DNA from 3 places in the Oceanobacillus sp. FSL K6-0127 genome. Region 1 is predicted to be linked to each of the others. Evidence: a T-box and tRNA genes for the amino acid it is inferred to sense, from the RefSeq annotation. Region 1 holds a T-box; the other regions hold tRNA genes.
The links. A T-box is a leader RNA that pairs with one kind of tRNA and senses whether it is charged. The one in region 1 lies ahead of MHH64_RS12615 (valine--tRNA ligase), so its partner is inferred to be a tRNA-Val.
Positions count from the first base shown of each region.

Region 2: it has a tRNA-Val gene. The T-box ahead of MHH64_RS12615 (valine--tRNA ligase) is inferred to sense a tRNA for this amino acid. The anticodon was not compared.
Region 3: it has a tRNA-Val gene. The T-box ahead of MHH64_RS12615 (valine--tRNA ligase) is inferred to sense a tRNA for this amino acid. The anticodon was not compared.

Region 1 covers NZ_CP150287.1:2,554,223-2,557,492, forward strand. The annotation lists gene MHH64_RS12605 (phosphotransferase) at 1-737, shown strand, start outside; gene MHH64_RS12610 (hypothetical protein) at 734-922, opposite strand; T-box leader at 1,073-1,307, shown strand; gene MHH64_RS12615 (valine--tRNA ligase) at 1,368-3,270, shown strand, end outside.
Region 2 covers NZ_CP150287.1:788,298-791,567, reverse strand. The annotation lists gene MHH64_RS03875 (hydroxymethylglutaryl-CoA reductase, degradative) at 1-971, opposite strand, end outside; tRNA gene MHH64_RS03870 (tRNA-Lys) at 1,249-1,321, opposite strand; tRNA gene MHH64_RS03865 (tRNA-Gln) at 1,541-1,615, opposite strand; tRNA gene MHH64_RS03860 (tRNA-Tyr) at 1,626-1,710, opposite strand; tRNA gene MHH64_RS03855 (tRNA-Thr) at 1,748-1,823, opposite strand; tRNA gene MHH64_RS03850 (tRNA-Val) at 1,827-1,902, opposite strand; tRNA gene MHH64_RS03845 (tRNA-Glu) at 1,907-1,981, opposite strand; gene fabI (enoyl-ACP reductase FabI) at 2,289-3,065, shown strand; gene MHH64_RS03835 (TIGR02206 family membrane protein) at 3,265-3,270, shown strand, end outside.
Region 3 covers NZ_CP150287.1:628,959-632,228, forward strand. The annotation lists rRNA gene MHH64_RS02975 (23S ribosomal RNA) at 1-1,643, shown strand, start outside; rRNA gene rrf (5S ribosomal RNA) at 1,762-1,877, shown strand; tRNA gene MHH64_RS02985 (tRNA-Val) at 1,889-1,964, shown strand; tRNA gene MHH64_RS02990 (tRNA-Thr) at 1,968-2,043, shown strand; tRNA gene MHH64_RS02995 (tRNA-Lys) at 2,093-2,168, shown strand; tRNA gene MHH64_RS03000 (tRNA-Leu) at 2,172-2,256, shown strand; tRNA gene MHH64_RS03005 (tRNA-Gly) at 2,279-2,353, shown strand; tRNA gene MHH64_RS03010 (tRNA-Leu) at 2,361-2,449, shown strand; tRNA gene MHH64_RS03015 (tRNA-Arg) at 2,453-2,529, shown strand; tRNA gene MHH64_RS03020 (tRNA-Pro) at 2,533-2,609, shown strand; tRNA gene MHH64_RS03025 (tRNA-Ala) at 2,622-2,697, shown strand; rRNA gene MHH64_RS03030 (16S ribosomal RNA) at 2,926-3,270, shown strand, end outside.

The sequences.
Region 1 (3,270 bases):
GGCTGCTTTTTGCGCCTCGTTCAAGCAGTGAAACATCGATTGAGCGAACGATGGGACTATTAGCACATATCCATGACAGAACTCAGCAAAGTCAACGGATTTCAAAATCCAGCTTAAATAAAAACTTTCATACATACCAAACGTTCTGTGAGCAGCTTCCAAATGAATTATATTCCTATGTGCTTCGCTTTGAACAACAAGCCTACATGTCTCCGTTTGAATTGCAGGTTTGCACGCATTATCGAGATATAGAAACTGCATTAAACCGGATAAATGGAGAGGTAAGTGAATTTCTTGATCAGTCAGAAGAAGAAATAACATGGAATCTTTCCCTTTGCCATGGAAATCTCGCGCTTGATCATGTTTTGAACAACCATATTATTAATTGGGAGCAAGCGCGTTATGATCATGTCGCAGTGGATTTAACAAACTACTTCCATCAGTTAACCGGTGAATACGATCAACCAAATGAGTTAATAATGGAAGGTTTCAAAGTATATAAACGAAAGTATGATCTTGAAATGTTTGATATGAAATTACTATCCATTTATTTACTTAATCCAGCTGATTATATGACGATCATCCGAGATTATGTGAAAAGTACAAAAGAAAAACCACTGACTTATCAAGTCAGTGCATTACAGAAACAATATCGCAAGCTTATTTTTGCATTAAAATGGACAGATTTTATAAAAGAAGAATATGAAACAATAAATTTTGATGATCTGTCAAATTAAATCCATTCCAAATAAAAAGCGATTAATAGTCCAATTAATACACCTAATAAAAGCACATCAAAAGTCGTTGGGATTAACAACGTGCGGATTAACTGGAATATCGTGATCGGTAAAAGAATTCTCTCGAAGACAAAAAGGCATTGTCTTGCCCATGGTGGAAGTTTGTAACGATAAAATCTTGCCACAGGTAGCACCTCTTTCCTTTCTAAGCACATTTACGCTCTTTTTCTATACTATGTATGAATACACCAAATTGGTGCGGATAACAATAATAATAGTTGACGATACTCTAAGTAAGCTATAAAATAATATATATAATTATGTGAAATTATAACGTAAACGCGATGATAGGGAAGAGTACAAAATAAACGCCTTTAGAGAGGGAAATCATGAGCTGAAAATTTCCTAGGTAGATTGTTTTGGAAGGTCGCCCTTGATGCAGTTTCTTTGAAATTAAAATTTAAAGTAGAAGAAGCCGGTATTGACCGTTATCAATCAATGAAGTGTACAAACAATTTTGGTTTGTAAACAAAGGTGGTACCACGGAATCTAACCCTTTTCGTCCTTTATTTTTAAGGATGAAAAGGGTTTTTTGATTTTTAGTGACTGTTAAAAATAGGAGGTAAAGCAATGAGCACAAATGAACAAACGTCCCTTCCGTCGAAATACAATCCGGAGGAAGTGGAAAAAGGTCGTTATCAATTTTGGTTAGAAGGGAAATATTTTGAAGCTACTGGTGATCCAGATAAGGAGCCATTCTCGATTGTTATTCCGCCACCAAACGTTACAGGTAAGCTGCATTTAGGTCATGCATGGGATACAACAATGCAGGATACTATTTCTCGCATGAAGCGTATGCAGGGCTATGATGTATTATGGTTACCCGGTATGGACCATGCTGGAATCGCAACACAGGCGAAGGTAGAAGCGAAATTAAAGGAGCAAGGAACAAATCGTTATGAATTAGGACGTGAGAAATTCCTGGAAAAATCTTGGGAGTGGAAAGAAGAATATGCAGACTTTATCCGTTCTCAATGGGAAAAGCTAGGTCTAGGACTGGACTATTCACGTGAGCGTTTTACGCTGGATGAAGGTTTGTCTGATGCGGTAAAGGAAGTATTCATTAAACTATATGAAAAGGGTCTTATTTATCGTGGAGAATACATTATTAACTGGGATCCGCAAACAAAAACTGCCCTATCCGATATTGAAGTAATTTATGAAGAGGTCCAAGGTAAGTTTTATCATATGCGTTATCCAATTAAAGATAGTGATGAAACAATTGAAATTGCGACAACACGTCCAGAAACAATGCTTGGTGACACCGCAGTTGCTGTACATCCGAAAGATGAGCGTTATAAGCATTTAATCGGCAAAAAAGTAGTGTTGCCAATAGTTGGTCGTGAAATTGAAATTGTTGCAGACGATTATGTAGATATGGAATTTGGCTCAGGAGCGGTTAAAATTACACCGGCCCATGACCCGAATGACTTTGAAATTGGTAACCGTCATAATCTAGAACGCGTTCTCGTTATGCATGAAGATGGCTCCATGAATGAGAACGCCGGTAAATATCAAGGGTTGGATCGTTTTGAATGCCGTAAGCAAATAGTGAAAGATTTGCAGGAACAGGGCGTTCTATTTGAAATTGAGGACCATATCCATCAAGTTGGACACTCGGAGCGCAGTGGTGCAGTTGTTGAGCCATACTTGTCAACACAATGGTTCGTTAAAATGGAACCATTGGCTAAAGAGGCGCTGGATTTACAACATGAAGAAGGTAAAGTTAATTTTGTACCAGAACGCTTTGAGCGTACGTACTTTAACTGGATGGAAAATATCCGTGATTGGTGTATTTCTCGTCAGCTTTGGTGGGGACATCGCATTCCAGCTTGGTACCATAAAGAAACAAAAGAAATATATGTTGGAAAAGAAGCACCGGCTGACATCGAAAATTGGGAGCAGGACGAAGATGTACTGGATACATGGTTCTCCTCTGCATTATGGCCATTTTCAACGATGGGCTGGCCGAATGAAGAATCTGCAGAGTTTAAACGCTACTTCCCAACCGATGTACTTGTAACAGGTTATGACATTATCTTTTTCTGGGTAGCGCGGATGATTTTCCAATCGAAGGAATTTACTGGTGAAAAACCGTTCAAGGATGTACTTATTCATGGATTAATCCGCGATGCAGAAGGTCGGAAAATGAGTAAGTCACTAGGAAATGGTGTTGACCCGATGGATGTTATTGAGAAATATGGTGCCGATTCATTACGTTATTTCTTGTTAACTGGATCAACACCTGGTCAAGATTTACGCTTCCATTGGGAAAAAGTGGAGTCAACGTGGAACTTTGCGAATAAAGTATGGAATGCATCTCGCTTCTCCTTAATGAACATGGAAGGCTTCACCTATGAAGATATTGATTTAACTGGAGAGCTAACACTAGCAGATAAATGGATTTTAACGCGTTTAAATGAAACGATTGATCATGTGACGAAAAACACAGCGAAATATGAGTTTGGTGAAG
Region 2 (3,270 bases), 1.8 Mb from region 1:
GGTAATTCAATTTCTCCAACCAAATTACCTGCTTCATCCTTTGACCAAGTTGTCATCGAGCCGTAGCTGCCATTCCTTGCAGCATATGCATGGGCACCAGCTTCCACGGCTCTCCAATCGTTCCCAGTCGCAATAACAACCGGGTCAATTCCATTCATAATACCTTTATTATGCGTAACAGCACGATACGGATCAGATGCAGCAAATTCAAACGCATGGATCACCCCATCACGTACTTCCTCCCCAGAAAAATCACCTGTTGCAAGTAATGCAGGAGGGATAACACATCGTGCCCGTGCCAAACATTCATCGGCATAATTTGACAAAATTCGTAAATAGACTTTTCCATCCGTTAATTCTTCGACAATTGGTGCAATTGATTCAACCATTGTATTGATGATATTCGCTCCCATTGCATCACACGTATTGATATGCATATGCATGACGAGCATCTGACTATAGGCAGAATCCGCTGCTTCATTCAGAATACGAACATCCATGTCTTGTGCACCGCCACCACGAGCAACAATACTTGGGTAAGCTGCGTTTGCTGCTTGGATTAGTGTTTTCTTTGCATGAAGCACTGCTTGCTTTGCAGCTTGAAAATCAGAGCAGCCAACTACTTGAATTTGACCAATCATCACGCGTTCCGTTGCCTCCGTTTGGAATCCACCGGCACTTCTGACAATTTTAGCGATATGGCTGGCAGATGCAATAATAGAAGCTTCTTCAACAGCCATCGGCACTATATATTCTTTCCCGTTTATAAGAAAATTCAACCCCAACCCCAACGGAAGTTGAAATGTTCCAATCACGTTCTCTATCATCTTATCTGCAGTTTCTGTAGATAGAGGTTCTTTCCTATATAGATTATTCCATTCTTCCGGAGAAAAATGGTAATTATCTTTTAAAAGCTCTCGTCGTTGTACAACAGACATATTATAGAAACCGGGGATTCTGGAAGATTTCATCCTGGATCATCCTTTAATATTGATTATATAAAAAAACAATACTTCAATCGTTACATTTTTCATTGAATAAATTATAACACGATATCGTAGTTTTTTTCATTAGAAGCTACCTGCTCCCATTGCCAAAAAATGCTACGCTAAAATTAAATTCACTGTATCTATTATGTTAAAAATTCACATAAAATGCAAATAAACAAGGTAGTATGCATCTATCACAACGACCTTGTTTATTTTATCTCTGCTGTATATAATCCAATATTGGATAATGTTAAAATGATGAGCCATGAAGGATTCGAACCTTCGACCCTTTGATTAAAAGTCAAATGCTCTACCGACTGAGCTAATGGCTCATGTAGAAAACGAAATGTGTTCGTTAGAGCTAGCTTGTAAATAACCCTAAAATGTAAGTTCAAATGGAGGATGAAAAGGACCAAGAATTTCGAGGCGGTGCAGCTTTGAGCAACGGAACGTATGCAATTAATACGTGAGTAGCGGAAAAGCAAACCAACGAAGAAATTCGACGTGTCATTTTTACCGGACTATTTGAACAATCCTAAAAAAATAAAAAATGGCTGGGCTACTAGGATTCGAACCTAGGGTACACGGGATCAAAACCCGATGCCTTACCGCTTGGCTACAGCCCAACAATACAAATGGTGGAGGGGGGCAGATTCGAACTGCCGAACCCTGAGGGAGCGGATTTACAGTCCGCCGCGTTTAGCCACTTCGCTACCCCTCCATATTATGAACCATTTCTTTAATCTTATACCGAAAAATGGTGCCGGCCAGAGGACTTGAACCCCCAACCTACTGATTACAAGTCAGTTGCTCTACCAATTGAGCTAGGCCGGCAAATGGTGGAGGATGCAGGGCTCGAACCTGCGACCCCCTGCTTGTAAGGCAGGTGCTCTCCCAGCTGAGCTAATCCTCCATATTGGTGACCCGTACGGGATTCGAACCCGTGTTACCGCCGTGAAAGGGCGGTGTCTTAACCGCTTGACCAACGGGCCATACTTTGGTTTCAAGTCAGCTATAACGACAACTTTGAAACACCCTGTCGCAGACTGACGAATTTTATTATAACCAGGAATGAAATGTTTGTAAAGGGTAAATTTGATTTTTTTTACGTTTTTTTATAAAAAGTCGCAACACCCCTTATATATTAAGGTTTCCAAGACAATAAAAAGAATATTACAAACGGAATTTATGCTAGATTATGCTAGATATTGTAAGAAGTTACTCGGATTTTTATTTTAGTTTCATCACCAGGTCCTAATAGGTTATAATAGAAAAAAGATATTTTGATGGAGGTTTATTATGTCAAATCTACTGCAAGGAAAAAACGTTGTTATAATGGGTGTTGCCAATGAAAGAAGTATTGCTTGGGGAATTACAAAATCACTTCATAATGCTGGAGCAAACTTAATTTTTACAAATAGACAGGAACGTTCACACCAAAAGTTGGTTAAATTATTGGAACAAAACGATATCGAGCCAAAGCTAGTCGTTTCCTGTGATGTTGCTAGTGATGAAAGTATTCAAGAAGCATTCCAAGAGATTAAAGAAAAAGTAGGCGTTATTCATGGTCTAGTACATTCAGTTGCATTCGCAAAACGCGAAGAATTAAAAGGAGAATATGCGGACACTTCCCGAGATGGTTTCTTAATAGCACAGGAAATCAGTGCTTACTCACTTGTTGCCGTTACGAAAGCAGCAAAAGAGTTGATGACCGAAGGCGGAAGTATCGTAACACAATCGTATCTAGGGTCTGAACGTGTTATTCCAAACTACAATGTCATGGGTGTTGCAAAAGCTTCCTTAGAGGCAAGCGTCCGCTACCTAGCAGAAGATGTAGGTAAATATGACATCCGCGTTAACGCTATTTCTGCTGGTCCAATTCGTACATTATCAGCTAAAGGTGTATCCGGCTTTAACGAAAAAGCAAATGTTATTGTAGAAAAAGCACCACTTCGTCGCAATGTCGATCAAGATCAAGTTGGTGACGCAACTTTATTCTTTATTAGTGATCTTTCACGTGGTGTGACAGGTGAAGTACTTCATGTTGATTCTGGATTCCATATTATTGGTGGCTAAAACGGAGAATGAATTGCAAGCATATAGCTTCTAGAGGTATAAGCGTCATTCTATTTATAGCGTTTCATAGCCGTAACTATCCTTCGTGATAAATAAAGTCGCATAATTTTTATGCTTTCTTAATTAAATGTAATAAGACGCTTTGCTATCAGCCCATGATTCAAAGCGTCTTTTTAACTTTTAGAAAGGATGGATATGGATGAAG
Region 3 (3,270 bases), 1.9 Mb from region 1:
GAGCGCTTAGAAGTGAGAATGCCGGTATGAGTAGCGAAAAAAGAGTGAGAATCTCTTTCACCGAATGCCTAAGGTTTCCTGAGGAAGGCTCGTCCTCTCAGGGTTAGTCGGGACCTAAGCCGAGGCCGAAAGGCGTAGGCGATGGACAACAGGTAGATATTCCTGTACCACCTCATGATTGTTTGAGCGATGGGGGGACGCAGTAGGATAAGGAATGCGCACTGATGGATATGTGCGCCCAAGCAGTGAGAAAGTCAGATAGGCAAATCCGTCTGGCAATTTCAAGCTGTGATGGGGAGGGAAATTTAGTACCGAAGTTCCGGATTTCACACTGCCAAGAAAAGCCTCTAGTTAGATCATAGGTGCCCGTACCGCAAACCGACACAGGTAGGCGAGGAGAGAATCCTAAGGTGAGCGGGAGAACTCTCGTTAAGGAACTCGGCAAAATGACCCCGTAACTTCGGGAGAAGGGGTGCTTCATTTACATGGAGCCGCAGTGAATAGGCCCAAGCGACTGTTTAGCAAAAACACAGGTCTCTGCGAAGCCGAAAGGCGAAGTATAGGGGCTGACACCTGCCCGGTGCTGGAAGGTTAAGGGGAAATGTTAGCCGCAAGGCGAAGCTTTGAACCGAAGCCCCAGTAAACGGCGGCCGTAACTATAACGGTCCTAAGGTAGCGAAATTCCTTGTCGGGTAAGTTCCGACCCGCACGAAAGGTGCAACGACTTGGGCACTGTCTCAACGAGAGACCCGGTGAAATTATACTATGCGTGAAGATGCGCATTACCCGCGACAGGACGGAAAGACCCCGTGGAGCTTTACTGTAGCCTGATATTGAATGTCTGTGCAGCTTGTACAGGATAGGTGGGAGCCTTGGAAACCGGAGCGCTAGCTTCGGTGGAGGCATCCGTGGGATACCACCCTGGCTGTATGGACATTCTAACCCAGGACCGTGATCCGGTTCGGAGACAGTGTCAGGCGGGCAGTTTGACTGGGGCGGTCGCCTCCCAAAAGGTAACGGAGGCGCCCAAAGGTTCCCTCAGAATGGTTGGAAATCATTCGTAGAGTGTAAAGGCACAAGGGAGCTTGACTGCGAGACCTACAAGTCGAGCAGGGACGAAAGTCGGGCTTAGTGATCCGGTGGTTCCGCATGGAAGGGCCATCGCTCAACGGATAAAAGCTACCCCGGGGATAACAGGCTTATCTCCCCCAAGAGTTCACATCGACGGGGAGGTTTGGCACCTCGATGTCGGCTCATCGCATCCTGGGGCTGTAGTCGGTCCCAAGGGTTGGGCTGTTCGCCCATTAAAGCGGTACGCGAGCTGGGTTCAGAACGTCGTGAGACAGTTCGGTCCCTATCCGTCGTGGGCGTTGGAAGTTTGAGAGGAGCTGTCCTTAGTACGAGAGGACCGGGATGGACACACCGCTGGTGTACCAGTTGTTCCGCCAGGAGCATCGCTGGGTAGCTACGTGTGGAAAGGATAAGTGCTGAAAGCATCTAAGCATGAAGCCCCCCTCAAGATGAGACTTCCCATCACTTCGAGTGAGTAAGATCCCTCAGAGACGATGAGGTTGATAGGTTCGGTGTGGAAGCGTGGTGACACGTGGAGCTTACGGATACTAATCGATCGAGGACTTAACTAAATTCTTTATTTGATGTCTTGTTTTCTCTTATTTAGTTTTTAAGGTATAAATTCAAAAAAACCTTGCATTTTTATTCAGAAATGCATATAATAAAACTTGTCCTTGTTTTTGAGGATTGTCTGGTAGCAATAGCGAAGAGGCCACACCTGTTCCCATGCCGAACACAGAAGTTAAGCTCTTCAGCGCCGATGGTAGTTGGGGCTTTGCCCCTGCAAGAGTAGGACGTCGCCAGGCAGATATAAATCGGAGGATTAGCTCAGCTGGGAGAGCACCTGCCTTACAAGCAGGGGGTCGCAGGTTCGAGCCCTGCATCCTCCACCATTTGCCGGCCTAGCTCAATTGGTAGAGCAACTGACTTGTAATCAGTAGGTTGGGGGTTCAAGTCCTCTGGCCGGCACCACTTTTCACAAGTGAATAATAATTATCAATAATATGTAATATATATTTTTGAGCCATTAGCTCAGTCGGTAGAGCATTTGACTTTTAATCAAAGGGTCGAAGGTTCGAATCCTTCATGGCTCACCATTTGCGGGTGTGGCGGAATTGGCAGACGCGCTAGACTTAGGATCTAGTGTCTTCGGACGTGGGGGTTCAAGTCCCTTCACCCGCACCATTTAATTTAAACATTGCCAAGCGCGGAAGTAGTTCAGTGGTAGAACACCACCTTGCCAAGGTGGGGGTCGCGGGTTCGAATCCCGTCTTCCGCTCCAAACCCTTGCCGGGGTGGCGGAACTGGCAGACGCACAGGACTTAAAATCCTGCGGTAGGTGACTACCGTACCGGTTCGATTCCGGTCCTCGGCACCATATGCGCCCGTAGCTCAATTGGATAGAGCGTTTGACTACGGATCAAGAGGTTAGGGGTTCGACTCCTCTCGGGCGCGCCATAACGGGAAGTAGCTCAGCTTGGTAGAGCACTTGGTTTGGGACCAAGGGGTCGCAGGTTCGAATCCTGTCTTCCCGACCATTTTATTTATACGGGGCCTTAGCTCAGCTGGGAGAGCGCCTGCCTTGCACGCAGGAGGTCAGCGGTTCGATCCCGCTAGGCTCCACCAATTTAAAAGTTTGATTTTTACTACAAAATAATCTTTTAAAAACTTTTAAAAGATTGTTGACAATATAGTGATATATATGATATATTAGTAAAGTCGCTTTTAAAAAAGACAATAAATTTGCTCTTTGAAAACTGAACAAAACAACCAGTATGTCAAGAAAAAGGAAACTCGTTTTTCTTTTTAAAACAAGTAGAAGTCAGCTTCTACAAAAGCTAAGTATTACAAACTTTTATGGAGAGTTTGATCTTGGCTCAGGACGAACGCTGGCGGCGTGCCTAATACATGCAAGTCGAGCGCAGGAAATAAACAGAACCCTTCGGGGTAATGTTTATGGAATGAGCGGCGGACGGGTGAGTAACACGTGGGCAACCTGCCTGTAAGATCGGGATAACTCGCGGAAACGTGAGCTAATACCGGATAACACTTTTCATCTCATGGTGAGAAGATAAAAGACGGTTTCGGCTGTCACTTACAGATGGGCCCGCGGCGCATTAGCTAGTTGGTGAGGTAACGGCTCACCAAGGCGACGATGCGTAGCCGACCTGAGAGGGTGATCGGCCACACTGGGACTGA